Regions from separate parts of the Streptacidiphilus sp. MAP12-33 genome, predicted to be linked through region 1. Evidence: riboswitches for the same ligand, from Rfam matches in the RefSeq annotation. Region 1 holds a riboswitch; the other holds the start of a gene.
The links. A riboswitch is a leader RNA that binds a small molecule or an ion and turns the genes downstream of it on or off. The one in region 1 is predicted to bind glycine.
Positions count from the first base shown of each region.

Region 1 (14,961 bases):
GCCCTACGTGTTCACGGTCATCGGCAATCCACAGGATCTCGACACCGCGCTGAACATTCCGGGGGGTGTGGTGCAGTCGGTGGCCCGTGAGAACGGGACCGCGACGGTGAAGCGCTCGCAGTCCCTGGCCGTGACTGCCTTGATCCCTTTGAGCACGCCCGACTACGCTCACACGACGCATCCATGACGCCGTACACCTCAGCAGGTCCTCAAGTTCCGCACGCACCAGTCCTGTCCACGATGGCTCCACCTCGCCCCACGGGCGGGTCCGTGTCACGCAAGGGGTATCGCCCGTGAGTCTGTTCTCGAAGCTGTTCGGCCGGAAGTCCCGCGAGGGCGCTGCGGTCGAGGCACCCACCGCCCGGCACCGCCGGGCGGACGCCGAGTTCGGCGCCGGTGTGCCCGGCATGCGCAACCCGGAGACCGACAGCTACGCCCCGGCCGGTGAGCGGCCGCTCTTCCGCGACGAGGACGGCCGACACGCGGGCGTGCCGAGTAGCGGTCCTATAGCCCCTCAGCCGGTACCCTCAAGCTCAGGTGGAGGGTTTGCGGCAGATCCGTATTCCCAAGGCCAGTCAGGCGATCCGCGACAGGAGGCCGCAGGCGTGACGTTGTGCACCCGATGCGGATACAACAACCCCGAGTCCGCCCGCTTCTGTTCCAACTGCGGTGCCCCGCTGCGGGCCCGTGTGGGCGGGGTCGAGCGTCCGTCGGAGACGACGTCCACGATCTCGATCTCCGGGCTGGAGGCTTACGAGCCTGAGGCCCAGACGCAGGTCCCGGGTCTCTCGCCGGAGGCCCAGGCGGCCGTCGACGCGCTGCCGCCCGGCTCGGCCCTGCTGGTGGTGCGCCGCGGCCCGAACTCGGGCAGCCGGTTCCTGCTGGACACGGACCTGACCACGGCCGGTCGCCACCCGGAGAGCGACATCTTCCTCGACGACATCACCGTCTCGCGGCGCCACGTGGAGTTCCGGCGCCACCAGGGCGGGGCGTTCACCGTCGCCGACGTGGGCAGCCTGAACGGCACCTACGTCAACCGCGAGCGGATCGACGAGGTGCCGCTGAACACCGGCGACGAGGTGCAGATCGGGAAGTACCGGCTGGTCTTCTTCGCCGCCCGCCCGGGGTACTGATACGCGGTGCCCCGCCCCTGGGAGGAGTGAGTCAACCGTCGTGCAAGCCGACAGCGGTACCCCGGGGGCGGTGGCGCCCTTCGTTCCTCCCGGCCGTCGGGCCGGAGTCGTCCTCGGCCGGCCGCAACTGCTGAGCATCGGTGCGGTCCTGACCGAGCTCCAGGCGGAGTTCCCCGAGGTCACCATCTCCAAGATCCGCTTCCTGGAGGCGGAGCGGCTGGTCGAGCCGCAGCGGACGCCCTCGGGGTACCGCAAGTTCAGCGAGGCCGACGTGGAGCGGCTGGCGTACGTGCTGCGCATGCAGCGCGACCACTACCTGCCGCTGCGCGTCATCCGCGAACACCTCGCCGCCCTCGACCGGGGCGAGAACCCTCCGGCGCTGCCGGGGCCCGGCGGGGCCGCTGAGGAGTCCGCGCCGGATGCCGTGATCACCCCCGGCCCGCTGGCGCCGTCCGGCCCCCGGCTGGGACGCTCCGAGATGCTGGCGGCCGCCGGGATCACCGACGCGCAGCTGAGCGACTGGGAGTCCTACGGACTGGTCAGCTCGGACCCGGACGGCGGCTTCGACGCCGAGATGCTGCAAGTGGCGCGCTTGGTCGCCGAGTTGGGGCGCTTCGGGCTGGAGCCCAGGCACCTGCGATCCGTCAAGGCCGCGGCGGACCGGGAGATCGGGTTGGTGGAGCAGATCGTCGCTCCGCTGCGACGGCACCGGAACCCGCAGACCCGCGCTCACGCTGCGGCGATGGCTCGTGAGCTCGCCAATCTCTCTGTCCGGCTGCATGCCGCGCTCGTGCAGGCCGGGCTCCGCGCACGGCCCTGAGGCGCGCGGCGCTTGAGGACAGCGCGACTGGAGCAACTGGCCTATCCGGCGCCTGCGCCCTAGGGTTGCATTGTGAACGAGCTAGACGTCGTGGGCGTGCGGGTGGAGATGCCGTCGAACCAGCCGATCGTGCTGCTGCGCGAGGTCGGTGGGGACCGGTACCTGCCCATCTGGATCGGGCCCGGCGAGGCAACGGCCATCGCCTTCGCGCAACAGGGCATGACTCCCGTGCGGCCGCTCACGCACGACCTCTTCCGCAACGTGCTGGAGGCGGTCGGACAGCGGCTGACCGCCGTGCGGATCACCGATCTGCGGGAGGGCGTGTTCTATGCCGAGCTGGTGTTCGCCAGCGGCGTCGAGGTCAGCGCGCGTCCGTCGGACGCGATAGCGCTGGCGCTGCGCACCGGTACGCCGATCTACGGCGCCGAGGACGTGCTCGACGAGGCCGGCATCGCGATCCCGGACGAGCAGGAGGACGAGGTCGAGCGCTTCCGCGAGTTCCTCGACCAGATCTCCCCGGAGGATTTCGGCAGCTCAGGCGCCCAGTAGGCCGGGGTGAACGGGTGGTTTGAGCGGTTCCATTCGCGCGGAGATACCCCCGCTCAGGACACGCAAAACCACCCGCGAGACTGACGCCACCCGCCATGCCGAGCGTGGCGATCGTTGACGCGCTCTTGGCTACTGCCTACCTTCGACTGTGAACGTCCCGGGTGTGCCACCCCGCACCCCCGCGCAGGCGGTTCCGGAGTCGACAGGACGGAGGGTCGTGTTGAGCAGCACGGGTGACAGAACGGCCACGGGCGGCTCCTGCCCCATCCATACCCCGGTCCGGACGCTGCCGCGTGCGGCGCGGTCCGGGTGGGAGGGGATGCCGATGGTGCCGCTCCCGGCGGACCCGCAGGACGACCTGCTGCCCAGCGCGACGGAGGTCCTCGGCTACCGCGGGCCCACCGCCTGCGCCGCCGCCGGGATCACCTACCGCCAGCTCGACTACTGGGCTCGTACCGGGCTCGTCGAGCCGAGCGTGCGGCCGGCCCAGGGCTCCGGCACCCAGCGGCTGTACGCGTTCCGCGACATCCTGGTGCTGAAGGTCGTCAAGCGGCTGCTGGACGCGGGCGTCTCGCTGCAGAGCATCCGGGCGGCCGTCGACCATCTGGCGCAGCGTCCGGAGGAGGCGCTGCCCGGCATCACGCTGATGAGCGACGGCGCGACGGTCTACGAGTGCAGCTCGGCGCACCAGGTCGTCGAGCTCCTCCAAGGCGGCCAGGGCATCTTCGGCATCGCCGTGGGCGCGGTGGCGCGCGAGGTCGAGGCCTCGCTGAGCCGCCTGCACGGCGAGCGCGCCGACACCGGTGAGAACGTCCTCGGCTTCGATCCGTCCGACGAACTGGCCCGGCGCCGCAACCGCGCGGTCTGAACCGCGCGTCCGTCGGTCGTAGACGAAGACGATCGACGACGGGTGGGGATTCATGCGGTTCGGGCTGCCACGGGTGCGGGTGCGCTGGCGGGAGCGGAGAACGCAGCGGCGGGGGTTCCAGCTGCTGTGCGCGGCGGCGCTCGCCGTGCTGTTGCCGACGGCGGTGGTCTGGTACCAGGGCGGCCCCCGGCTGCGGACGGTCGCCGACGCGCCCGCCGAGCCCGTCGTGCTGGTCTTCGGCGCCGGGCTGGACGGCGGAAAGCCCTCCCCCTACCTGGCCCACCGGCTCGACGCCGCCATCGCGCTCTACCGGGCCGGTCGGGTCCGCGCGGTGCTGGTGACCGGTGACAACAGCAGGGCGAGCTACGACGAGCCGGACGCCATGCGCACCTACCTCGTCGGGCACGGTGTCCCCCAGGACCGCATCGTGCGCGACTACGCCGGCTTCAACACCTGGGACTCGTGCGCGCGGGCCCGCCGCATCTTCGGCGTGACCAGCGCGCTGCTGGTCAACCAGGGCTATGCGATCCGGCGCGCGGTCGCGCTGTGCGAGGCGGCGGGCATCGACTCCTACGGCATCGGCGTCGATGAACCGCACGACCGGACCTGGCAGGCCGGAGTCGCGCGCGAGATCGCGTCGATGGACAAGGCCGTCCTGCTGGACGAGCTGTTCGACCCGAACCCGCACCTGCTCGGTCCCGACGAGGCCTCGTCGCTGGCGTCGGCGGAGGCCGCCGCGCCCTGAGCCGCTGGTGTGACCGTGTTGTCGTACCTGTGCGCGATGATCGGGGTGTGCGCGCCATGCCGACGATCCTGCACCTCGACATGGACGCCTTCTTTGCCTCGGTGGAGCAGGCGTCCAAGCCGAGCCTGCGCGGAAAGCCGGTGATCGTCGGCGGCCTCGGCGCTCGTGGTGTCGTCGCCACGGCCTCCTACGAGGCCCGGCGTTTCGGGGTCCACTCGGCGATGGCCATGGCGCACGCGCGCCGCCTGGCGCCCAACGCGGCCTACCTGATCCCGCGCTTCGAGGTCTACCGGCAGGTCAGCGACGCGGTGATGGCGCTGCTGCGGGAGCTCTCGCCGCTGGTCGAGCCGCTCAGCCTGGACGAGGCCTTCGTCGACCTCGCGGCGGGTCCGTACGGGCAGGCGCTGGAGGCGGAGGGCGCGGAGCTGGCCCGCGCGCTCGGTGAGGACCTGCGGGCCGACATCCGCGACAAGGTCGGTCTGACCGGCTCGGTGGGTCTGTCCACCACCAAGTTCCTCGCCAAGATCGCCTCCGAGCAGGCCAAGCCGGACGGGCTGGTGATGATCGACGCCGGACGCGAGCGCGAGGTGCTGGACGCGCTCCCCGTCCGTGCGCTGCCGGGCGTCGGCCCCGCCACGGAGGAGACGCTGCGCCGCGCCGGGCTGGCGATGGTTTCGGACGTGGCGGCCCTCCCGCAGGAGGAGCTGGTGCATCTGCTGGGCCGCGCCCACGGCGCGGGCGTCCACGAACTCGCCCTGGGCCGGGACAACCGGCCCGTCGTCGCCGAGCGGGACGCGAAGTCCGTCTCCGTGGAGGACACCTTCGAGGTGGACCTGCTCGACCGCGACCACATCGTCGGCGAGCTGGAGCGCCTGGCCGACCGCTGCGTCCGCCGGCTCCGCGCGGCGGGCCGCTCGGGCCGGACGGTGGTGGTCAAGATCCGCCGCTTCGACTTCAGCACGCTGACCCGCAGTGAGACGCTTCCCGCGCCGACGGACGATCCGCTCGTCATAGCCCAGATGGCGCGGCGCCTTCTCGACTCCGTCGAGCTGCTGGGCGGTATCCGGCTGCTGGGGGTGGGCGTGACCGGTCTGGCGGACTGGACCCAGGAGGACCTCTTCGCGCAGGCCCTGCGGGAGGGCATGGAGGAGGAAGCCGAGGAGGCGGAGGAGGAGCAGGAACCCGCCTACGGCGGCCCGGGCGCGGTCCGGGCCTTCCACCCGGGCGGCGAGCTCTCAGCTCGGCGCTGGGCACCCGGGCAGGACGTGGAGCACACGGAGTTCGGGCACGGCTGGGTCCAGGGCAGCGGGGTCGGCCGGGTCACGGTCCGCTTCGAGACTCCCGTCTCGGGGGTCGGCCGCGTCAAGACCTTCCCGGTCGACGCCCCGGAACTCAGCTCAGCAGATGCACTTCCCTTGCTCGGGAGCGCCTAGCAGCACTTGAAGGGGCGCGGGGCTCGGCCGATATGCGGCTCCGCCGAGCGGGCGCGAGCCACCACCGGCGTGTGCGGATGGCCCTGCTCGCTGAGGACCATCCGCACGCCGGAGGGGGCACCTCTGGGGCACCTCTGGGGCACCTCCCGGCCGAAGGCTGGGGGATTGTTGCGCTCACGCAGGGGGCACCTCCCGGCCGAAGGCGGGGGGAGGAGCCGCACATCGGCAGAGCCCCGCGCCCCCGGCTGGTCCAGCTACGCGCCCATCGCGTGTCCGGGCAGGTCCGGGTTGCGGGGGGTGGTGCCCATCGGGGTGGCCGGGCGGAGGGGCGCGCTCGGCGCGCCGTAGGTGCCCGCGCCGTTGCCGCCGTTCGCGGTCGCCGGAGGCGTCGCACTGACCGGCGTACCCGCCGGCTTGCTGCCGTCCTGGACCTGGATGTGCTCGCGGTGGAGCTGCTCGCGGACGATCTCCTCCTCGGTGATCCGCTCGGTCACCAGGCGGATCCGCTCGACCGGGACGATGGTCTTCTTCACCACCAGCCGCTCCTCGTGGAGGGTCACCTCCTCCACGCTCTCGGCGATCTCGGCCTCGGTGAGCTGTGCCCGCTCCTCCGCGCTCACCGGCACCCGCTCGACGCGGATGCGCTCACGCACGACCGGGACGCGGCGCTCGACCTGCTCGCTCGTCACGTACTTGCGCAGCCGCGCGCGGCCGAGGACCCGCCACTCGGTGGAGATGTCCAGGCGCTCCTCGCGGCACACGAACTCGACCGGGTCCGGAACCGGGTCCTTCGCGCTGGTCGACGTCGCCGGAATGCCCAGACCCGGCAGCGGGTCGGTCAGGGGGTCAGGACGGCGCTGCGTCCCCGCGGCCGTGCCCGCCGCGATGCCCGCGCCGGCCCCCATGCCCATGCCGGTGCCCATGCCCGCGCCGGTGCCCATGCCCGCGCCGGTGCTCATGCCCGCGCCGGTGCTCATGCCGGTGCCCATGCCCGCGCCGCTTCCGGGGAAGGGCGCGGCCGGAGGCGTCTGCACGGTCGGGGCGCTCGGCGTGGTCGGCGCGGTGGCCGGTGCGGACATCGCGGCCGCGGCCGGAGCCGCAGCCGCCGCAGCGGCGGCGCCGGCGCCCGCGACGGTGGGCTGCTGCCCCGTCGCGGCCGCCGCCGGCGCGGTGCCGGTCATGAACGCGGACGTGCGGCCCGCAGTCGCGAGCGGCTGGACGGTCGGGGTGGTCAGGGTCTGCTCCACGGGCTTCTCGTGCATCTCGGTCTTCTCACGGTCCTGCGCTTTCGCGATCGGCCCGGACCCGGAGCCCGCGGCCGCGGCCGCGGGGGTGGCCGGGGTCGACGGCTTCTCGCCGGCCTTCATGCCCGGCTGGGCCGCGTGCTGGCCGGTGCCGGTCGGCACCTCCAGGCCGTAGTAGCGGTAGAGCTGCAGCTCCTGCGCCGGGGAGAGATGCTGGCCGACGCCGAAGTCGGGGGAGTCCTTCACCAGCGCCTTGTCGTAGGGCACGCGCAGCTCGTCGGAGACGAACTCGCTCGTCGTGAGCGGCACGAAGGCGTCGCGGCCGAACAGGCCGGTCCGCACGGCGGCCCACTCGGGCTGACCGGTCGCGTCGTCGAGGTAGACCTCGTCAACCGTGCCGATCTTGTCGCCGTTCTTGTCGACGGCCTTGTGCCCGATCAGATCCCTGGGGTCGATCTCGGTCTGCACGCTTCCCACTCCTCCATCGGCCGCGCCGGTCTGCTCAAAAGACGAACGTGCTCAACTCATACGAAAAGGCACAATGATCCCTTTGTCGAACGCATGCGACCGCATCGGTGTGTCGCTGCGCCGTATGGGTTGCCGCAGGTGGGCCGGTGCCCGTCGATCGGATGATCCGCGCTGGTACCCTGGCGGTTGACCGTCGAGCACGCGCGGGAGAGTCCGGCACCCGAATGGGGGGCCGGCGCCGAAGGAGCAACTCCTCCCCGGAATCTCTCAGGCCGAAGTACCGCGCAGGCGAGGTCGACTCTGGAAAGCAGGACTGTGCCGGGCACCTCCGGCAGGGTCCTCACCGACGGTGAAAGTCGGCTCCCTCACCCGGGGCCGGTGAAGCTCTCAGGTTCCATGACAGAGGGGGAGGTCGTCCGGGCGCTCCACAGCGTCCACCCGGTCCGACCAGGAGGCCAGACTCCCCATGACGTCGTCGCTTTCCGAGCTGGAGCAGTCCAGCCCGTTCGAGAACCGCCACATCGGCCCGGCGGCAGAGGCGCAGGCCAAGATGCTGGCGCAGGTGGGCTACGGCTCCCTGGACGAGCTGACCGCCGCGGCCGTGCCGGACGCGATCCGCAGCCTGACCGCGCTGGACCTGCCCGCCGCCCGCTCCGAGGCCCAGGTGCTGGACGAGCTGCGCGAGCTGGCCGGCCGCAACCAGGTGCTCCGCTCCATGATCGGCCTGGGCTACTACGGCACCTTCACCCCGCCGGTGATCCTGCGCAACGTGCTGGAGAACCCCTCCTGGTACACGGCGTACACGCCCTACCAGCCGGAGATCTCCCAGGGCCGCCTGGAGGCCCTGCTCAACTTCCAGACCGTCGTCACCGACCTGACCGGCCTGCCGACCGCCGGTGCCTCGCTGCTGGACGAGGGCACCGCCGCCGCCGAGGCCGTGGCGCTCGCGCGTCGCATGGGCAAGGTCAAGGGCGGCGTCTTCGTCATCGACGCCGACACCCTGCCGCAGACCATCGCCGTCATCGAGACCCGGACCGTGCCGACGGGCATCGAGACCGTCGTCGCGGACCTGAGCGAGGGCATCCCGGCCGAGATCGCCGAGCGTGGCGTCTTCGGCGTGCTGCTCCAGTACCCGGGCGCCTCCGGCGCCGTGCGCGACCTGGCCCCGGTCGTCGCGCAGGCCAAGGAGCTGGGCGCGGTCGTCACCGTCGCCGCCGACCTGCTGGCGCTGACCCTGCTGAAGTCCCCCGGCGAGCTCGGCGCGGACATCGCCGTCGGCACCACCCAGCGCTTCGGCGTCCCGATGGGCTTCGGCGGCCCGCACGCCGGCTACATGTCCGTGCGTGCCGAGTTCGCCCGCAGCCTGCCGGGCCGCCTGGTCGGCGTCTCCGTCGACGCCGACGGCAACCGCGCCTACCGCCTGGCCCTGCAGACCCGCGAGCAGCACATCCGCCGCGAGAAGGCCACGTCGAACATCTGCACCGCCCAGGTGCTGCTGGCCGTCATGGCCTCCATGTACGCCGTCTACCACGGCCCCGACGGCCTGGCGAAGATCGCCTCGCGTACCCACCGCTACGCCGCCGTCCTGGCCGAGGGCCTGCGCCGCGGCGGCGTCGAGGTCGTCTCCGGTTCGTTCTTCGACACCGTCACCGCCCGGGTCGCCGGCCGCGGCGCCGAGATCGTCGCGTCGGCTGCCGCCGCCGGTGTCAACCTGCGTCAGCACGGCGCCGACCTGGTCGGCATCGCCTGCGACGAGACCACCACCCGCGCCGACCTGGTCGCCGTCTGGGGCGCCTTCGACGTCAAGGCCGCGGAGCTGGACATCGACGCGCTGGACGCCGAGGCGGGCGCCGCCCTGCCGGACGCGCTGCTGCGCACCGACGAGTACCTGACCCACCCCACCTTCCACGCGCACCGCTCCGAGACCGCCATGCTGCGCTACCTGCGCTCGCTCGCGGACAAGGACTACGCGCTGGACCGCGGCATGATCCCGCTCGGCTCCTGCACCATGAAGCTGAACGCCACCACCGAGATGGAGGCGATCACCTGGCCGGAGTTCGCGAACGTGCACCCGTTCGCCCCGGTCGAGCAGGCCGCCGGCTACCTCCAGCTGATCAACGAGCTGGAGGACCGTCTGGCCGAGGTCACCGGCTACGACAAGGTCTCCATCCAGCCCAACGCCGGTTCCCAGGGCGAGCTGGCCGGCCTGCTGGCCGTCCGTGCCTACCACCTGTCCAACGGCGACAGCGGCCGTGACGTCTGCCTGATCCCCTCCTCGGCGCACGGCACCAACGCCGCCTCCGCCGTGATGGCGGGCATGCGCGTCGTGGTCGTCAAGACGCTGGCCGACGGTGACGTGGACGTCGAGGACCTGCGCGCGAAGATCGAGCAGCACCGCGACTCGCTCGCCGTGCTGATGGTCACCTACCCGTCCACGCACGGCGTGTTCGAGGAGAACATCGGCGACATCTGCGCCGCGATCCACGAGGCGGGCGGCCAGGTCTACGTCGACGGCGCCAACCTCAACGCGCTCGTCGGCCTCGCCAAGCCGGGCAAGTTCGGCGCGGACGTCTCGCACCTGAACCTGCACAAGACCTTCTGCATCCCGCACGGCGGTGGCGGCCCGGGCGTCGGCCCGGTCGCGGTCCGCGCGCACCTGGCGCCGTTCCTGCCGAACCACCCGCTCCAGCCGACCGCCGGCCCGGAGACGGGCGTCGGCCCGATCTCGGCCGCGCCGTGGGGCTCGGCGGCGATCCTGCCGATCTCCTGGTCGTACGTCCGCCTGATGGGCGGCGAGGGCCTCAAGCGCGCCACGCAGGTGGCCGTGCTGAACGCGAACTACATCGCGAAGCGTCTGGCCCCGTACTTCCCGGTGCTCTTCACCGGTCCCGGCGGCCTCGTCGCGCACGAGTGCATCATCGACCTGCGGCCGCTGGCCAAGTCGGCGGGTGTCTCCGTGGACGACGTGGCCAAGCGCCTGATCGACTACGGCTTCCACGCCCCGACGATGTCGTTCCCGGTGGCCGGGACGCTGATGATCGAGCCGACGGAGAGCGAGGATCTGACCGAAATCGATCGCTTCTGCGCGGCGATGATCGCTATCCGTGCGGAAATTGACAAGGTTGGCTCCGGGGAGTGGCCGGTGGAGGACAACCCGCTGCACAACGCCCCGCACACCGCTGCCGCGCTGGCGGGCGAGTGGGACCACGCCTACACCCGCGCCGAGGCCGTCTTCCCGGCGGGCGTGAACCCGACGACGAAGTACTGGCCCCCGGTCCGCCGCATCGACGGCGCCTTCGGCGACCGCAACCTCGTCTGCAGCTGCCCGCCCATGGACGAGTACGAGGGCTGAGCGTAGGCGCGTAGCACCTCAAGGGGCGCGGGGAACCGCGCGAGCAACCCACCGGCGTGCGGATGGCCCTGTTGAATCGGGACCATCCGCCTTGGGTGGCTTGTCGCGCGGTTCCCCGCGCCCCTAGGTGTTGCAATGAACCCAGATGCAACGAACCCAGAACTAGGCCGCACCGGCGAGGGCGCGTCGGGGGGCCACAGCCCGGCCGTCGGGGAGAATCTCCCCGGTGTCCTCGAAGACGAGGACACCGTTGCACAGGAGGTTCCACCCCTGCTCCGGGTGGCTCGCGACGATCACGGCCGCTTCGCGGTCCGGCGAGTCGGAGGACGGGCACTCAGGACGGTGCTGGCACATAGCTCGTACCCTCGTTTCGAAAACCAGCCGCGGATCTGCGGACGCGGAGGTGTGAAGTGCTTTCTCGCCGGGTAGGACGATGGGCTTGTTCCGCTGGTTCTCAGTCTCATCCTCCTGAGGCCGAACCGCAGCCATTTGGTGACATGCGTCACGTGAGAACTGGCCGGAGCAGCAGAAACCACCCGTTGTGACCATGTGCCAAGTGGTCACAACGGGTGGTGCCAGGGGGTGCTATCGGGTCAGGCCGTTCAGGGTGTTCAGGCCGTGCTGGTGAGCAGTGCCCCGCTGGTCAGCGCCAGGAGCGCCAGCAGCTCCTCCGCGTGGTGCGGGATGTGCGCGGTGACCCCGAGGGGGGCCGGGGCCAGCGGGATCAGCAGGTCCGGCGTCGGCGCGGCCGTCAGCACGGGGTGCAGCCAGAGCGCGGTCATGTAGTGGGCCGGCACCGACAGCAGGCGCGGCAGGTAGGTCGTGGGCGTCCCGGCCGTGTGCAGCCGGGCCTGCTGCAGCGCGCGCAGTGTCGCCAGGGGATACGGGCCCTCGGCGAAGTGCGAGAAGACGTGGGCCTCGCTGGGTGCCAGCTCCCCGGGCTCGGCCTCCAGCTCCCGCGTGTCCGCCGCGGCGACGACCTCCTCGCCGTCCTTGACCAGGAAGCGCCAGCCGGTCCGGCGCGCGCCGGACAACTGTGCGGTGCCGTCGCCCGGCGCCATGCCGGGGAGCGGTGGCAGCGCCGGATCCAGGAGGTGCACGGGCAGTGGATGAGCGGTGGTGAGCGGTCCGATGCAGCGTCGCATCGCCGGGGAGCGGACGGGCAGAGCGCCGGGGGCGTCCGGATCGCCGAAGGCGCCGAGGGCGTCGAGGACGGCGCGCAGGGCGGCGGCGGGCGGCTGGGGCAGCTGCATGGACATGTCGGTTCGCCTCTCGTGGCAGCAGAGACAGGCGGGGCTGGAGAGAGCTGAGCTGAGGAAAAAGCGTGTGTGGAGCTGCCGCAGGGCGCAGGCCGATGGCCCGCGCGGTGCGGGTCGACATCAGATCGTGGTGCAGGGCAGGCCCAAGGGGCCGGGTGTTCCGGCGGCGTCGGGCCATGCGTACCTGTAACTGACGAGTCTATACGAACGGGTGCACGGCGTGACTCTTCTACTACTGTCCGTGCATGGTCGCAAGGGAGATTTCGGGCAGTTCGTATACCTGGGGCCGTTTTGGCACATGCCTTCTCGCGCACGTGGTCGGAGTGTCGATCACCCCTTCGGGGCATGCTCCCCGGTACCGCCAATCGAGGGAGGGGCCGTCGCCCATGGGGGAGAAGGTCGTCGCCGGCAGCGCGGATCTCGCTGACCGTCAGCTCTACCGGCACAAACTGCGGCAGTGCGTGGACGCGTTGGAGAGACTGCTCGCCGAGGAGCGCTTCGACCGGGCCCGGGCCATGATGGGCCTGGAGATCGAGATCAACCTCGCCGACGAGGCGGGGCTCCCGGCGATGCGCAACGAGGCGGTCCTGGAGCAGATCGCCAGCGGGGACTTCCAGACCGAGCTGGGGCAGTTCAACATCGAGGTCAACATCGCCCCGCACCGCCTCGGCGGCCGGGTCCTGGAGGAACTGCGCGAGGAGCTCGCCGTCGGCCTCGCCTACGCCGACCGCCGTGCCCAGCGTGCCGGGGCGCGCATCGTCACCGTCGGCATCCTGCCGACGCTGACCGTCGACCACGCCGTCCTGGACAACATCTCCGCCGGCGACCGTTACCGGTTGCTCAACGACCGCATCCTCGCCGCCCGTGGGGAGGACATCACCCTCGACATCGAGGGCGTCGAGCGGCTGCGGGTGGACGCGGTGTCGATCGTCGCGGAGGCCGCCTGCACCTCGTTGCAACTGCACCTGCAGGTCACCCCGCGTCGCTTCGCCGGCGTGTGGAACGCCGCCCAGGCGCTGACCGGCGCGCAGCTCGCGCTGGGTGCCAACGCGCCGTTCCTGTTCGGGCGGGAGCTGTGGCGCGAGACCCGTCCGGTTCTGTTCGAGCAGGCGTGCGACACCCGTCCGGCCGAGCTCAAGGCCCAGGGGGTGCGGCCGATCACCTGGTTCGGCGAGCGCTGGATCGACTCGGTGACCGACCTGTTCGAGGAGAACCTGCGCTACTTCCCCTCGCTGCTGCCGATCTGCGACGAGGAGGACCCGCTCAAGACCCTCGCGGCGGGCGGCGTGCCCGCCCTGCGTGAGCTGCGTCTGCACAACGGCACCATCTACCGCTGGAACCGTCCCGTCTACGACGTCGCCGACGGCGTGCCGCACCTGCGGGTGGAGAACAGGGCGCTGCCGGCCGGTCCTACCGTCGTGGACACCCTGGCCAACGCCGCCTTCTACTACGGTCTCGTGCGCACCCTCGCCGACCAGCCGAAGCCCGTCTGGCAGCGGATGCCCTTCGAGCTGGCCGCGGAGAACTTCCACACCGCCGCCCGGCTCGGCATCGACGCCGAGCTGTGGTGGCCGCGCCCGGGCGGCCGCCGGGGCGGCGGGGTGGCACGCGTGCCGGCCAGGGAACTGGTGCAGCGGGAACTGCTGCCGATGGCTCATCAGGGCCTTGACGCGTGGGGCGTCGACCCGGTGGACCGGGACCTCTACCTCGGCATCATCGAGGGCCGCTGTCGCACCGGGGTCAACGGCGCGGCGTGGCAGAGCGCGGTCTTCCACGACGGCATGGAACGCCAGGGCCTGGACCGCGGTCCCGCGCTCGCGGCGATGACCCGCCGCTACATGGAGCTCTCGCGGGCCGGCGACCCGGTCCACACCTGGCCGCTGCGCTGAGCCGCCTCGGGCGGGGCACGCCCGTTCGGGTGGGGTCGCGGTCACAGACCGCTGTGCGATGATCGGGCGAACCCGCCCGATCATCGCCGGTAGTGCTCCTGTCGCGCGTGATCGTCCCGTCATCGCCGTCGGAGTAATCCTGTGAGCACGACCCAGACGCTCCCCGCGCTCCCGCAGCCGATCCGGCTGACCCGTCGCCTGCTGGGGCAGGAACTGCTGATCGTGCTGGGCCTCTCGCTCGGCGCCAGCGGCGTCTCGGCGCTGATCAGCTTCGTGGGCTCGCTGACCGCGCAGAAGTCGCTCAAGTCGCAGACCGCGACCCTGAACGGGTCGATCACCCCCGGCCGCCCCTGGCTCGACCTCACCTGGCACCTCTTCGACATCGCCACCGCGTTGGTGCCCGTCGCACTCGTCGCCTACCTGCTGGTCCGCGAGGGATCATCGCTGCGGGCGCTTGGGTTCGACTTGACGCGGCGCTGGAGCGACCTTGCCAAGGGCGTCGTGGTGGCCGCCGTCATCGGCGGTTCGGGCCTCGCCCTCTACCTCGGCGCGCGCGCCTCCGGCGCGAACCTGACCGTGGTGCCGAGCGGCCTGCCGGACGTCTGGTGGCGCATCCCCGTGCTGATCCTCTCCGCGGCGCAGAACGCCGTGGTGGAGGAGGTCATCGTCGTCGGCTACATGCTGCGGCGCCTGAACCAGCTGGGCTGGTCCTGGCCGGCGACGGTCGCGGCGAGCGCGCTGCTGCGCGGGTCCTACCACCTCTACCAGGGCGTCGGCGGGTTCGTCGGCAACGTGGTGATGGGTGTGATCTTCTGCTACCTGTACCGGCGTTGGCGCCGTGTCGCCCCGCTCGCGATCGCGCACACGCTGATCGACACGGTCGCCTTCGTCGGCTTCGTGCTGCTGGCCGGTCACGTCAGCTGGCTGCCGACCTGAGCCTTCCGACCTGAGCCGCCCGCTCTGAGCCGCCCGCTTTGAGCCTTCCGCTCTGAGCCGCCCGCTTTGAGCCGCCCGCTTTGAGCCTTCCGCTCCGTCAGGGGCGGGCGCTCTGAGCCAGCGACCCGTCCAGCATGGTGACGGCGGTGCCCTTGAGCAGGACCCGCTCGCCCTCCAGGTGGAGCCGGATCGTCCCGCCCCGCCGGGAGACCTGACGGGCGACCAGAGTGTCCCGGTTCAGGTGCGCGACCCACAGCGGCAGCAG
Region 1 covers NZ_JBGCCA010000040.1:75,965-90,925, reverse strand. Annotated here, with positions in the region: gene ABH931_RS32735 (DUF881 domain-containing protein) at 1-187, shown strand, start outside; gene ABH931_RS32730 (FHA domain-containing protein) at 180-1,133, shown strand; gene ABH931_RS32725 (MerR family transcriptional regulator) at 1,204-1,953, shown strand; gene ABH931_RS32720 (bifunctional nuclease family protein) at 2,026-2,502, shown strand; gene ABH931_RS32715 (MerR family transcriptional regulator) at 2,828-3,370, shown strand; gene ABH931_RS32710 (vancomycin high temperature exclusion protein) at 3,423-4,115, shown strand; gene ABH931_RS32705 (DNA polymerase IV) at 4,163-5,548, shown strand; gene ABH931_RS32700 (PRC and DUF2382 domain-containing protein) at 5,803-7,260, opposite strand; glycine riboswitch at 7,455-7,553, shown strand; gene gcvP (aminomethyl-transferring glycine dehydrogenase) at 7,727-10,612, shown strand; gene ABH931_RS32690 (DUF5999 family protein) at 10,775-10,966, opposite strand; gene ABH931_RS32685 (hypothetical protein) at 11,224-11,871, opposite strand; gene ABH931_RS32680 (glutamate--cysteine ligase) at 12,258-13,760, shown strand; gene ABH931_RS32675 (CPBP family intramembrane glutamic endopeptidase) at 13,941-14,696, shown strand; gene ABH931_RS32670 (PhzF family phenazine biosynthesis protein) at 14,794-14,961, opposite strand, start outside.

Region 2 (14,961 bases), on a different contig from region 1:
AGCACGACGGGCTTGTCGTGCAGGCCGTGCTTCTTCAGCTCCAGCACCTCGGTGACCTCGTCCAGCGTGCCCAGCCCGCCGACCAGGACGACGATCGCATCCGCGCGGGCCAGCAGCTGCGCCTTGCGCTCGGCGAGGTCCGCGGTGGTGACCAGCTCGTCCGCGCCGGAGTACGCCTTGTGGCGCAGCAGCTCGACGGAGATGCCGACCAGCTTCGCGCCCGCCGCCTTGGCCTCGTCGGCGACGACGCCCATCAGTCCGGCGTCGGAGCCGCCCCAGACCAGGGTGTGGCCGCGCTCGCCCAACTGCCGGGCGAACTCCCGGGCGGGAGCCTGGTAGCGCTCGTCGAGGGCGAAGGCGGAGCAGAAGACGGTGATGTTCATGCGGTGGGTCCCCCCGGTCGGTCAGGCGTGGCTGGTGGCGCGCTCGGCCCCGGTTCGTTCGGCCCCGGCGCGCTCGGCCCCGGCTCGTTCGGTCTGCGCGATGGTCGCCGAGCCGACGACGCGGGTGTCGTCGTACAGCACGACGGCCTGCCCCGGCGCGATGCCGCGCAGCGGCTCGTCCAGGACGACGCGCAGCCCGCCGTCCGCGGCGACCTCCGCCGTGACCGGCACCTGCTCGCCGTGCGCGCGGATCTGCGCGAGGTAGCGCCCCGTACCGACGGGCGGCTCGGCGCCGCACCAGCGCGGCTTGACGCCGGTCAGCGCGGTCACGTCCAGCGCCTCGGCGGGGCCGACGGTGACGCGGTTGTCGACCGGCGAGATGTCCAGCACGTAGCGCGGCTTGCCGTCCGCGGCCGGGTGCCCGATGCGCAGGCCCTTGCGCTGCCCGATGGTGAAGCCGTAGGCGCCCGTGTGCTCGCCGAGGACGGTGCCGTGGGCGTCCACGATCTCGCCGGGCGCGGCGCCCAGGCGCTGCGCCAGGAAACCCTGGGTGTCGCCGTCGGCGATGAAGCAGATGTCGTGGCTGTCCGGCTTCTTGGCCACCGCCAGGCCCCGGCGCTCGGCCTCGACCCGGACCTGCTCCTTGGCGGTGTCCCCGAGCGGGAACATCGCGTGCGCGAGCTGCTCGGCGTCCAGGACCCCGAGCACGTAGGACTGGTCCTTGGCCGGGTCCACGGCCCGGTGCAGCTCGCGGCCGCGGGTGGGGTGGTCGACGATCCGGGCGTAGTGGCCGGTGCAGACGGCGTCGAAGCCGAGGGCCACGGCCTTGTCGAGCAGCGCGGCGAACTTGATCTTCTCGTTGCAGCGCAGGCACGGGTTGGGCGTCCGTCCGGCCGCGTACTCGGCGACGAAGTCGTCGATCACGTCCTCACGGAACCGCTCGGCGAGGTCCCAGACGTAGAAGGGGATCCCCAGCACGTCCGCCGCGCGGCGCGCGTCCCGGGAGTCCTCCAGCGTGCAGCAGCCGCGGGCGCCGGTGCGGAAGCTCTGCGGGTTGCTCGCCAGCGCGAGGTGCACACCGGTGACCTCGTGCCCTTGTTCCACCGCCCGCGCGGCGGCGACGGCGGAGTCCACGCCGCCGGACATGGCCGCGAGCACGCGCAGCCGGCCGCCGGGCAGCACGGAGGAGTCGGGAGCGGGGGCGCCGGGGAAGTCAGACATAGTGCCTACCAGAATACGGGCCGCCCCCGTCGGCCTCGGCGGGCCCCGGGCTCGTAGGGTTCCGGGCTCGTAGGGTCTCGGGCTCGTAGGGTTCCGGGCGCGGAAGGCCGCCTGAGTCGTTCCGCTCAGTTTCCCCGCCGATCCCGTGAGTAACTTTCCCGATAGTGCGCGGGCGTGGATCTCACTAGGCTCACGGGTGGCCTGTGGTGGACGAGTGAGGACGGACGCGGTGATCGAAGCGGCGCTGAGGGAGATCGCCCCGGGCCGGTACGACCGGTACGAGGAGTTGCTGCACGCCGTCGCCCAGGGCCGGCTCTGGATGCTGCTGTGGCACGGCGTGGCCGGCGACCCGGACGCCCAGTACGGGAACCTGGAGGTCGGCGGCTACGGGTACGCGCCCTGTGTGACCTCCGAGGAGCAGCTGGCCGCCAGCGGGTGGGCCCGGCAGCACCAGGTCGTCACCGGCGCGGAGGTGGCCGCGGCGCTGTACCGCGAGCGCTGGGGGCTGTGGCTCAACCCGCACCAGCCCGGTGGCGGCGTCGGCATCCCCTGGGCGGACCTGCGCCGGATCGCCGGGGGCCTGGACCGCCTCCCGGCGGGGCCGCTGGGCATCTCGCCGGTGGACCAGCCTCCGGCGTCCGTTCCCGGGTACGTGGGCGAGCCCGCGGCGTCGGCGGCGTTCTACCGCGCGCTCGTGCGGGGGGCCAGGGAGAACCAGGCGGTCCGTTCGCTGCGGCGGGCCTGGGTCGCCCCGGCCTACGGGGAGCCGCGGCTGACCATAGGCCTGGATCTGGACGACACCTCGGACGCGTCCGTCGTCGCGACCCAGCAGATGATGTTCGAGGCCGTTGCCTCCGCTCCGGACGGCCTGGCCGTCTCCAGCGTCACCATGGCCGACCCGTACGACCCCGTCGCGATGTGGCTCTGGTCCCGGGTCCCGGCGTTCTACAGCCGCGAGCACCAGCCCGCCTGAACGCGGACACGCGAAAGCCCGAAGGGCCGTCCCACGGCACGGTGGGACGGCCCTTCGGGCTTCTCCTCGCGGAGGCTACGGCCGGGTCACTTGGCCGAAGCCGGCGCCGACGGAGTCTCCTCCGGAGCGACGACCTGCTTCACCTCGGGGAAGTGGCAGGCAGCCTGGTGGCCGGCGGCCGAGCCGAGCAGCTGGACCAGCGGCGGCTCCTCCGAGGCGCAGATGTCCTGCGCCTTCCAGCAGCGGGTCCGGAACCGGCAACCCGACGGCGGGTTGATCGGGCTCGGGACGTCGCCGGTCAGGCGGATCCGCTCGCGGTTCGACGCACCGTCCGGGTCCACCTCCGGCACCGCGGAGAGCAGCGCGTGGGTGTAGGGGTGCTGCGGGCGGGAGTACAGCGTCTCGCGGTCCGCGATCTCCACGATCTTGCCGAGGTACATGACCGCGACGCGCTCGGAGAAGTGCCGCACGACGGCGAGGTCGTGGGCGATGAAGAGGAACGCCAGACCGAACTCGCGCTGCAGGTCCTGGAGCAGGTTGACGACCTGCGCCTGGATCGACACGTCGAGGGCCGAGACGGGCTCGTCGGCGACGATCAGCTTCGGCTTGAGCGCGAGGGCCCGGGCGATGCCGATGCGCTGACGCTGACCGCCGGAGAACTCGTTCGGGTAGCGGTTGTAGTGCTCGGGGTTGAGACCGACGATCTCCAGCAGCTCCTGGGCCCGCTTCTTGTGGCCCTGCTCCGGGTTGATCCCGTTGAGCTTCATCGGGGTCTCGATGATCGTGCCGACCGTGTGCCTCGGGTTCAGCGAGGAGTACGGGTCCTGGAAGATCATCTGCAGGTTCTGCCGGGCCGTCCTCATCGAGGAGACCTTCTTGTGCGTGATGTCCTCGCCGTCGAAGCGGACGGTGCCGCCGGTCGGCTCCAGCAGGCGGGTGACCGCGCGGCCGGTGGTCGACTTGCCACAGCCCGACTCGCCGACCAGGCCGAGCGACTCGCCCGGCTTGACGCCGAAGCTGACGCCGTCGACGGCCCGGACCGCGCCGATCTGACGCTGGAAGACGATGCCCTGACGGATCGGGAAGTGGACCTGCAGGTCCTGGACCTCGAGCAGGTTCTCGCCCGAGGTCGGCTGCTCCTCGGTCTGCTGGGCCGGGATGCTCTTGGTGGTGCTCATGCCCTTCTCCGTTTCGTCCGCCGCTCCCGCGCGGGCCGTCACTTGGTGCCTCGCGCGGTGGCGCTGCGGATCCCGGCCTTGGCGTCACCGGTCAGGTGGCAGGCCGCAATGTGCTTGTCGCTGCCCAGGACCGGCAGCAGCTCCGGCCGGTCGACCGTGCAACGGCCGTCCGGGACCTGGTCCTTGAACGAGCAACGCGGGTTGAACGCGCAGCCCGAGGGCAGGTTGATCAGGCTCGGCGGCGCGCCCTGGATCGGGTTGAGCCGCTCGTTGACATCGCCGCCCAGGTGCGGCATCGACTGCAGCAGGCCCCAGGTGTACGGGTGCTCGGGGGACTTGAGCACGTCGTGCACCGAGCCGTACTCGATGCGCCGGCCACCGTACATGACCAGGATGTCGTCGGAGATCTCCGCGACGACGCCCAGGTCGTGGGTGATGATGATGACCGCGGAGCCGAACTCCTCCTGAAGGTCCCGGATCAGGTCCAGGATCTGGGCCTGCACGGTCACGTCGAGCGCGGTGGTCGGCTCGTCGGCGATCAGCAGCTCGGGGTCGCACACCAGCGACATGGCGATCATGGCGCGCTGGCGCATACCGCCGGAGAACTGGTGCGGGTAGTCCTTGGCACGACGCTCGGGCTGCGGGATGCCGACACGCTTGAGCATCTCGACCGCGCGCTCGTTCGCCTCCTTCTTCGACGCCTTGTGGTGCACCCGGTACGCCTCGGCGATCTGGGCACCGACGCTGAAGAAGGGGTGCAGGGCCGACAGCGGGTCCTGGAAGATCATGGAGACCTTCTGGCCGCGCAGGGCGCGCATCTGCGCCTCGGACATGCCGACGAGTTCCTCGCCGTCCAGCCAGACCTCACCGGACACCTTCGCCCGGGTGCCCTTGTGGAGACCGAGCAGCGAGAGCGAGGTGACGGACTTGCCCGAGCCGGACTCGCCGACGATGCCCAGCGTCTGGCCCTTCTCCAGGGAGAAGGAGACGCCGTCGACCGACTTGACGAGGCCGTCCTCGGTGGGGAAGTGGACACGCAGGTCCCGGACCTCCAGGAAGGAGGACGGCGGATTGACGCCCACGGGCTGCGGCGAGAGTTCGATGGCCACGGGTACTTCCTAAGTCGACGGGGGGTCGGGATCACCGACCCGCGCCGGATGGTTCTGGACCTGAGCGGGGATCAGGCGTAGCGGACGCGGGGGTCGATGATGCCGTAGAGGACGTCGACGACGACGTTGGCGAGAACCACGGCGGTGGCGGCGAAGAGGCTGGTGGCCATGATCACCGGCAGGTCGACGTCCTGCACCGACTGCACGGCCAGCTGGCCGATGCCGGGGATGCCGAACGCGGTCTCGGTGATGATCGCGGAGCCACCGATCAGGGTGCCGAAGTCCATCCCGAAGATGGTGACGATCGGCGTGATCGCGGAGCGCAGGGTGTGCTTGAGGATGACCGTGCGCCGGCCGAGGCCCTTGGCCCGGGCGGTGCGGATGTAGTCCTCACCCATGACCTCCAGCGAGGTCGAGCGGGTCAGTCGCGTGTAGTAGGCCATCGAGCCGATGACCAGCGCGGTCCACGGCAGGATCAGGCCCTGGAACCAGGCGACCGGGTCGTCGGTGATGTTGGTGTAGCCGGGAGCCGGCAGCCACTGCCACTTGTCGACGACGAAGAACTGGAGGATCAGGGCGCTGAAGTAGATCGGCAGGGAGATGCCGAAGAGCGCGAAGCCCACGGCCACCTTGTCGACCAGCTTGCCCTTGCGGACCGCGGCGGTCAGGCCGAGGGCCACACCGACGACCAGGAAGACCAGGGCGGCGCCGAGCGCCAGCGACAGGTCGGCCGGGAAGCGGCCCCAGATCGTGTCCCAGACGTTGGAGTCGTCGTGGAACGAGATGCCCAGGCACGGCGCCGGGCAGTGGACCGCGTTGCCGCCGTCGCCGAAGGTCCGGCCGTGGAAGAAGCCCCACACGTAGTTGCCGTACTGGACGAAGATGTTCTGGTCCAGGCCGAGCGAGTGGTGGATCGCCGCGATGCGGTCCGGCGTACAGGCCTTGCCACAGGCGAGGACCGCGGGGTCGCTCGGCAGGGCGAAGAAGATGAGGAAGGTGACGAGGCTGACCACCGCGATAACGGTGAGGGCGCTCAGCAGGCGTCGAATCAGATAACGAGTCATGTGGTGCTGGGACCGGGACGAACCTGGTCCGCCTCCCTCTCGCTGTGGGCCGGCGGGTGTGGACCTGCGCGCGGGGTGACGATACGGACGGTGTACCCCCGGCTAGGGCAGGCGGTTTGTGGCCGCCTGCCCTAGCCGGATGGTGGAGATTACTTCTTGATGTAGACGTGGGCCAGGTTCATCTCGGCCAGCACGGTGTCATCGGTGAGGCCACCGACCTTCGAGCCCTGGAGCTCGTTGAAGGTCATGTAGACCAGCGGGACGACGGCCGCGTCGTTCTGCAGCAGCGAGACGTCGAGGGCGCCCCACTCCTGGTTGGCCGTCGAGGCGTCCGGCTCCTGCGCGGCCTTGTCCATGGCGGCCTCGGCCGTCTTGTCGTTCAGCTGCGAGAAGACCTGGTTGCCCTGGGGGATGATCTGGCGACCGTCGAACAGCGGCGGGATGATGGTCGAGGCGTTCGGCCAGTCGGCGATCCAGTCGGCCCAGATCATGTCGTACTTGTTGGACGTGTTGCCCACGTTGTTGAAGTACGAGCCACGGTCGATCTGCTGGATGTTGACCGTGATGCCGATCTGCGCGAGCGAGTCGCGGATCGCGTCGCCCACCTTGACCTGGGTCGGCGTGGCCTCGATCGCCAGCGACAGGGTCAGCTTGGAGACGCCGGCCTGGGCCATGAGGGCCTTGGCCTTGGCGACGTCACCGGCCGGGTCCGTGCCGTACGGGGCGGCGGACGCCTGGCGGCCGTCGGTGCCCGGGGGCAGGAAGACGGTGGCGTACTGACCGTAGGCGGAACCACCGAAGGCGCCACGGACGGTCTGCTTGTTGATCGCCCACTCGATGGCCTGGCGGACCTGGAGGCTCTTCACCGTGGTGGTGTTGAGGGCCAGGTAGTTGGTGCCCGGCGCGGCGATGGCGTGCCAACGCGACTTCAGGGTCGGGTCCTGCGAGAACGGCGTCAGGTCGGTGCCCGCGATCGGGTCCTCGATGATCGCGTGCTGCGCGTCGCCGACGTCGGCCTTCATCAGCTGGTCGATGGCGGCCATGTCCTGGCCCATCTTGACGTCGATCTCGTCGACGTTCTGGTCACGCAGCGGGTCGACCGCCTTGGTCCACTGCGGGTTGCGAACGAGGATGAGCTCCTTGTTCTTGGTGTAGGACTTGAGCTCGTACGGGCCGTCCGACCAGACGTTGGTGTCGTAGGTGGCACCGGTGTCGTGCGCCTTCGGCACCGCGGAGAACGTCTCCATGGCGGTGGCCTCGTTGAAGTCCGAGACCGGCACGCTCAGGTTGAAGACGACGGTGCTGGCGTCCGGGGTCTGGATGGAGGCCAGGTCGCCGGACTTGGTCGGGCCCTTGTAGCCCTTGCCGCCGACGAGCCACTGCGAGGCGTACTGCGGGCCACCGGACAGGTCCGGGTCGAAGGAGCGCTCGACACCGTACTTGACGTCCTGGGCGGTGACGGCGGTGCCGTCCTGCCACTTGACACCCGGGCGGATGTGGAACGTCCAGGTCTTGGCGCCGTTGCTCGAGGTGCCGGTGTCGGTGGCGAGGTCACCGACGAGCTTCGGAGCACCGGTCGGGTTGCTGGCGTCCTGCTGCCAACCGGTCAGCGAGCGGTAGATCTCGCGACCGATGTTCTGACCCTGCGTGGTGTACGTGCGCTGCGGGTCGATGTGGTCGAAGTCGCTGGGCGCGTAGTAGACCAGCGTGCCGCCCTTGCTCACCTGGTCGGCGGAGCCGGCAGAGGAGCCGCCCTTGGAGCCGCCGCAAGCCGTGGCGCCCATCGCGACGGAGATGGCGATGGCCGTGAGGCCTATCGCGCGCTTGTTGCGCATCATTGTTTTCTAGTCTCCTTGAGAGAACTGATGGATCAGCCAGCGACCTGCCCCCGCCCGAGGGCGGGGAGCAACTCGTGGTGGTTCAGGCGCGGTTGGCCCGCGGGTCCAGAGCGTCGCGCACGCCGTCACCCAACAGGTTCAGCGAGAGGACGGCCAGCAGCAGTGCCACACCCGGCACGACCATGTAGGTCGGGTCGTAGAGGTAGTACTGGGTCGCGGCGTCGAGCATCGAACCGAGGTCCGGGTTCGGCGGGACGACACCCACGCCCAGGTAGGAGAGCGCGGCCTCGGTGGCGATGTTGGTCGGCACCGCGAGGGCGAAGGAGATCAGGATCGGCGCCCAGAGGTTCGGCAGCAGCTGCTTGAAGAGCATGTGCTTCCAGCCGGCGCCCATGATCCGGGCGGCGTCGACGAACTCGCGCTCACGCAGGGAGAGCACCTGACCGCGGACGAGGCGCGCGGTGTAGGCCCAGGCGAACAGCGCGATGATCACGATGATCGAGCCGAGCTGGAGCGTCTCGCTGGTGCCGCCGTGCGTGTCGGTCGAGAACGCGTTCGTCAGCACCGGGGTGAGCGCGATGATGAAGAGCAGCTGCGGGAAGGCCAGCATGACGTTCATGACCCAGTTGAGGGCGGTGTCGATCTTGCCACCGAAGTAGCCCGAGGCCAGACCCACGACGACGCCGAGCAGCGTCGACAGCGAGGCGGCGATCAGGGCCACGATCAGCGAGGTCCGCAGGCCGTACACCAGACGCGAGAAGACGTCGTAACCGGTGCCGGGCTCGACACCGAGCCAGTGGCTGCCGCTGATCCCGCCGAACGAGCCGAGCGGGAAGTTGCCGTTGTCCGGGTTGATCCCCTTGAGGTCCGGGGTCGCCGGGCCCCACCCCTCGATGCCCGAGAGCACCGGGGCCAGAGCGGCCGTGAGGATGAAAAGGATCGCGACCACCAGGGCAACCATGGACGCCCGGTCTCGCCGGAGGCGCAGGAACGCCATCCTCGAGGGGGACCGTCCGACGATCTCCGTGGCGGCCGGGGTCGCGGCGGTGTCTGCGGTTGCAGTGGTCACCTCGGCCTCCAAGACAGTCGAGTCACCGGTGGTCCCGGTCGAGTGGGGTTGCTGAGTCATCGTGCGGACATCCCCGGAAGTTGGTTCATGTGTTCATGTCGCTGCGCGGTGAGGGGACTCTATGCAAACCGTTTTTCAGGGCTCAAGGCTTCACCTTCACATGAGACCAGAATGAGATCATGCAAGATCCATAAAGCGACCCTTATGTCCGAATTGATCTGATAGGGGCATGTGTAGGGTCGCGCCCCGAGCCGTATTTGATCATTCATCAGCCCGAATTGACCGGGATATCCGCCACCCTGCCCGGGGGTGCATTTTGCCTTTCCTTGACCTGCTGTCTGAAATGCGAGACATGGGGCCGCATGGGCGGTTGGCGCACCTGGCACGGGTGCTGTTGAAGAGGTCTATGCAGACTCGCGCACTCTGAGAGGCGACCCTCCGCACCGCAAACCAGGCAATACCCGGTAGAAAAGGTGCGTGACCTCGCAGATCTTCAGTCCCGGCGTCGAGCAGGTGCTCGACCTCGCCGGCATCTTCGTCTTCGCTCTCTCCGGCGGCCTCCTGGCCATCCGGAAGAACTTCGACGTCTTCGGCATCGCGGTGCTGGCCGAGGCGACGGCCCTGGGCGGCGGTGTCCTGCGCGACGTGCTGATCGGCGCGATCCCCCCGGCCGCCTTCACCAACCTCGGCTACTTCCTCACCCCACTGGTGGCGACCGCCGTCGTCTTCTTCCTCCACCCCGAGGTGGCCAGGATCAACCGCACCGTGCAGGCCCTGGACGCGCTGGGCCTCGGCCTGTTCTGCGTGACCGGCACGGCCAAGGCCCACGACTACGGGCTGGCGGTGATCCCCTCGATCGCCCTCGGCATGCTCACCGCCGTCGGCGGCGGCGTGATCCGCGACGTGCTGGCCATGGAAACGCCGTCCCTGCTGCGCTGGGACCGCTCGCTCTACGCCGTCCCGGCCCTGGTGGGCGCGACCCTCACGGCGATCCTGATCGCGGTGAACGGGCTCGGCGCGGTCACCGGCAGCGCCGCCGCGCTGTTCGCCTTCGGCTTCCGGATGCTCGCGATCCACTACAACTGGCAGGCGCCGCGGGCCTGGCACCGCGGCAGCTCGAACGCCGGCGAGCACTGACCGGCGGCCCGGGCCGACCGGCGCGCCTCGCGGTCAGGCGGTCGCGCCGCCGCCGTACTCGCGGGAGATGGCCTCGGCGGTGGCGCGCAGGTCGGGCAGCAGCCGCCGCAGCGCGCTGAGCGGGGCCACCACCGTCGCGGTCGAGATCGAGCAGGCCGCGATCACCCGGCCGTCGATGCCGTGGATCGGCACGGCCACGCAGTTCACGCTCTCCTCGTACTCGCCCCGGTCCATCGCCCAGCCCTGCTCGCGCACCGACTCCACCTCGGCCAGCAGCGCCTCCGGCGTGCGCAGCGTGCGCGGGGTGTACCCCGGCAGCTCCAGGCGCCGCACCAGCTCCGCGCGGTGCGGCGCGGACAGCCCGGCCAGCAGCACCTTGCCCACCGCCGTCGCCCCGAGCGGCGCGCGCTTGCCGATGCGCGAGTACATCCGCACGGGATAGCGGCTTTCCAACTTGTCCACATACGTGGCCTCGCCGTCCTCATAGACGGCGAGGTGGACGGTGTGTCCGCAGGCGTCGTTGAGCGCGGCGAGATGGGGGGCGGCGACCCCGCGCACGTCGATGCTCTCCAGGGCCAGCTGGGCGAGGGAGAAGAGACGTCCCCCGAGCCGGTAGCGGTAGTCCGCCTGCCGGTGCACGAAGCCGTGCTGCTCCAGCGTGCGCAGCAGCCGCAGCGCGGTGGACTTGTGGACCCCGAGCAGCGCCGCGGCCTGTTCCAGCGAGACGGGTCCGTCGGCCAGCGAGGCGAGCACGGTGAGTGCCCGGTCCACCGACTGCGACATGTCCCACCAGCCCCGATCCGCTGCGGTCCGGCGATCCCGGCATCCTGCGATCGCAGGATGCCGGGATCATAAGGAGCGGCGGCGGGGCCCGCAACGGCTGTCCACGCCCACCCGACTAGACTTGCCCCGCCATGCCGTATCTCGACCACGCCGCCACGACTCCGATGCTGCCGGAGGCGGTCCAGGCGATGACCACGCAGCTGAGCCTCGTCGGCAACGCCTCCTCCCTGCACTCCGCGGGCCGGCGCGCCCGCCGCGTGGTGGAGGAGTCACGCGAGCAGCTGGCCGCCGTCCTCGGCGCACGCCCCAGCGAGATCGTGTTGACCGGCGGCGGCACCGAGTCGGACAACCTCGCCGTCAAGGGCCTGTTCTGGGCCCGCCGCGACGCGGACCCGGCGCGCCGCCGCATCCTGTGCAGCCCCGTGGAGCACCACGCCGTCCTCGACGCGGTGCTCTGGCTGGAGCGGCACGAGGGCGCGGTCGTCGAGTGGCTGCCGGTCGACGCGCTCGGCCGGGTCCACCCCGAGGCGCTGCGCGCGGCCGTCACGACGAACCCGTCGGACGTCGCCCTGGTCACCGTGATGTGGGCCAACAACGAGGTCGGCACGATCCAGCCGATCCACGAACTCGCGGCGGTGGCGCATGAGTTCGGCATCCCCATGCACGCCGACGCGGTCCAGGCCTTCGGGCAGCTGCCGCTCTCCTTCGAGGAGTCCGGCCTCGACGCGATGACGGTGACCGGCCACAAGATCGGCGGCCCCTACGGCGTCGGCGCGCTGGTCCTCTCGCGTTCCGCGGCCCCCGTCCCGCTGCTGCACGGCGGCGGGCAGGAGCGGGACGTCCGCTCCGGGACGCTGGACGTCCCGGCGACGGCCGGCTTCGCGGCGGCCGCCGCGGTGGCCGACGAGCGACGCCCGCGCTACGCCGCCGAGCTCGGCGCGCTGCGGGACCAACTCGTCGCGACCGTCCGCGCGGCGGTCCCGGACGCGATCCTCAACGGCGACCCGGATCCGGCCGGACGCCTGGCCGCGAACGCGCACTTCTCCTTCCCGGGCTGCGAGGGCGACGCGCTGCTGATGCTGCTCGATGCCCGGGGCATCGAGTGCTCGACCGGCTCCGCGTGCTCGGCGGGCGTGCCGCAGCCGAGCCACGTCCTGCTCGCGATGGGCGCGGAGCCCGCGCTGGCGCGCGCCTCCCTCCGCTTCTCCCTGGGCCACACCTCCACCGAGGCGGACGTCAAGGCCCTCGCCGACGCCATCGCCCCCGTCGTCTCCCGCGCCCGCGCGGCCGGCTCGACCCAGCGCCGGTAGGCGCTCAGGCGGCGTAGCCGCCAGGGGCGCGAGGCTCTGCTCGATGAACTGCGTGCGCGACAAGCCACCCGGTGCGGTCAGGTCCCGAGCGGACAGGGCCATCCGCCTGGGGTGGGTTGCTCGCGCAGTTCCTCGCGCCCCTGAAGGCGGCTGCGCCGCCTCAGCGTGCGAAGAAGGGGGCCACCGTGGTGAGCATCCAGCGGGCCGTGGGGTCGTCCGAGACGGCGTCGAGGAGGACCAGGGAGACCTCGAACGCCTGCGGGACCGCGCCCAGCGCGCGCCCGAGCGCCAGGCCGACGGCCTGGTGGTCCACGGCCTCGTAGCGGGCCAGCTGCACACCCACGAAGAGCTTGACCGGATCGCTCTCCACCTGCACGAACGCCCGCCGGGCCGTCAGCACCACCGGCAGCGCGGCGAGCTCGCCCGCCGCCGCGGCCAGGTACTCGAAGGGCTCCTCGTGCGGCTCCGGCTCCCAGGCCGTCGTCCGGACGCCCTCCTCCGCGGGGTCCCCGCACAGGTCGGGGATGCCGGCCGCCGGTACCGGCATGCCGACCGCGCCCTCGGGGTTGACCGCGAGGCCGACGCCCTGCGGGAGACCACGGGCCAGCTCCTTGACCGGGGCGATCGCGTACGGCATCTGCGGACCGGCGACGGCGCGCAGCTGCGTCTCGGAGCTGAAGACCGGCACGAACGGCTGGCCCGCCAGCTCCGTGGTGGGCAGGTCGAGGGTGACCCCGTCCCGCGTCGGACCGGCCGGCATCGGCACCCAGACGTGGCTGCGGCCGAGTACCTCCATCACCCGGGGCGTCGCGCCCGGGTCGCCGACGGACGCCGCCAGCGCCAGCTCCAGCTCGTTCTCGGGCCAGCCCCCCGCCGGCCAGTGCTGCTGCACGGTCCCTCCTGTTCGCCACAGCCACGGCGCCATGCCATGATGAGCCCGACCACAATCGCATATCGGCCGATCGAACCCGCGCGGGAGAGCTCGGAGACACCCTCACGGGTGTCCACCGGCGCCGAAGGAGCAAGTCCTCCCCCGAATCTCTCAGGCACCACACCGCACGGGCGAGGCATCTCTGGAAAGCGACCGGTCTCTTGGTTCGAGACCAGGTCCACCCACGGTGCAAGCCGCGCTCCGCGCTCACGCGCGCCGCCGCGGTGAAGCTCTCAGGTTGCAGCGACAGACGGGGAGGCTCCCTGCCGCAGCATGCCCTGATCGCTAGGAGATCACCGATGTCTCTCCGCCTCACCGCGCTGGACACCGTCCACCGCGCCCTCGGCGCCACCATGACCGACTTCGCCGGCTGGGACATGCCGCTCCGCTACGGCAGCGAGCGCGAGGAGCACAACGCCGTCCGCACCAAGGCGGGCCTGTTCGACCTCTCGCACATGGGCGAGATCACCGTCACCGGCCCGCAGGCGGGCGAGATGCTGGACCACGCGCTGGTCGGCTTCGTCTCCGCGCTGGCCGTGCACAAGGCCCGCTACACGATGATCTGCGCCGCCGACGGCGGCATCCTGGACGACCTGATCGTCTACCGGGTCGGCGAGGACGAGTTCATGGTCGTCGCCAACGCCTCCAACGCGCAGCTGGTGCTCGACGAGCTGACCGCCCGGGTCGAGGGCTTCGACGCCACCGTGCGCGACGACCGCGACGCCTACGCGCTGATCGCCGTGCAGGGCCCCGACTCCCCCGCGATCCTCGGCTCGCTGACCGACGCCGACCTGCCGGGCCTGAAGTACTACACCTGTCTGCCCGCCACCGTCGCCGGCCGCCCGGCGCTGCTCGCCCGGACGGGCTACACCGGCGAGGACGGCTTCGAGCTGTTCGTCGCGCCGGCCGACGCCGAGGCGATCTGGCAGGCGCTGACCGAGGCCGGCACGTCCTACGGCCTGATCCCCTGCGGTCTCTCCTGCCGCGACACGCTGCGCCTGGAGGCGGGCATGCCGCTGTACGGGCACGAGCTGAACACCTCGCTGACCCCGTTCGACGCGGGCCTCGGCCGCGTGGTCCGGTTCGACAAGACCACCAACGGCGGCGAGTTCGTCGGCCGTACCGCGCTGGAGAAGGCCGCCGAGCAGGCCGCCGCCACCCCGCCGCGCGTGCTGGTCGGCCTGGTCTCCCCCGGCCGCCGCGTGCCGCGTGCGGAGATGAACGTGGTCGACGCCGAGGGCACCGTGATCGGCTCGATCACCTCCGGCGCTCCCTCTCCGACGCTGGGCAAGCCGATCGCGATGGCCTACGTCGACGCCACCTACGCCACGCCGGGCGCGAGCGTCGCCGTGGACGTGCGCGGCACGCACGAGCCGGTCGAGGTCGTCGCACTGCCGTTCTACAAGCGCGCCCGCTGACCGCTCTCCGAGCGCGCCCCCGCAGCAGCGGGTGTCTCACCTCGTAAGACTTGCCGTGGGGTCAACGACCCCCGTTTCGCCGTACCCACACCTCTCCGGGAGAATCGCGTCATGAGCAACCCCCAGAACCTCACGTACAGCAAGGAGCACGAGTGGCTGACGGCCGTCGAGGACGGCGTGGCCACCATCGGCATCACCGCCTTCGCGGCCGACGCGCTGGGTGACGTCGTCTACGTGGACCTCCCCGAGGTCGGCCGGACCATCACCGCGGGCGAGACCGTCGGTGAGCTGGAGTCGACCAAGTCCGTGAGCGACCTCTACACCCCCGCCTCCGGCGAGGTCGTCGAGGTCAACCAGGCGGTCATCGACGACCCGGCCCTGGTCAACTCCTCTCCGTTCGAGGACGGGTGGCTGTTCAAGCTGCGTCTGGCGGGCGAGCCCGAGGGCCTGCTCTCCGCCGACGAGTACTCCGCCCAGTTCGGCGGCTGACGACCGACCTCCGACCCGAGGGATTCCCCAACGCCATGACTGTCCTGAACCAGTCCCT
Region 2 covers NZ_JBGCCA010000014.1:91-15,051, reverse strand. Annotated here, with positions in the region: gene ABH931_RS15785 (TIGR00730 family Rossman fold protein) at 1-383, opposite strand, end outside; gene mnmA (tRNA 2-thiouridine(34) synthase MnmA) at 405-1,604, opposite strand; gene ABH931_RS15775 (enhanced serine sensitivity protein SseB C-terminal domain-containing protein) at 1,837-2,577, shown strand; gene ABH931_RS15770 (ABC transporter ATP-binding protein) at 2,664-3,755, opposite strand; gene ABH931_RS15765 (ABC transporter ATP-binding protein) at 3,794-4,864, opposite strand; gene ABH931_RS15760 (ABC transporter permease) at 4,936-5,928, opposite strand; gene ABH931_RS15755 (ABC transporter substrate-binding protein) at 6,078-7,766, opposite strand; gene ABH931_RS15750 (ABC transporter permease) at 7,849-8,835, opposite strand; gene ABH931_RS15745 (trimeric intracellular cation channel family protein) at 9,313-9,972, shown strand; gene ABH931_RS15740 (IclR family transcriptional regulator) at 10,006-10,755, opposite strand; gene ABH931_RS15735 (cysteine desulfurase family protein) at 10,887-12,065, shown strand; gene ABH931_RS15730 (enhanced serine sensitivity protein SseB C-terminal domain-containing protein) at 12,226-12,957, opposite strand; glycine riboswitch at 13,029-13,132, shown strand; gene gcvT (glycine cleavage system aminomethyltransferase GcvT) at 13,296-14,414, shown strand; gene gcvH (glycine cleavage system protein GcvH) at 14,526-14,903, shown strand.
Region 2: linked by a shared signal. The riboswitch ahead of gcvT (glycine cleavage system aminomethyltransferase GcvT) and the one ahead of gcvP (aminomethyl-transferring glycine dehydrogenase) in region 1 are both predicted to bind glycine.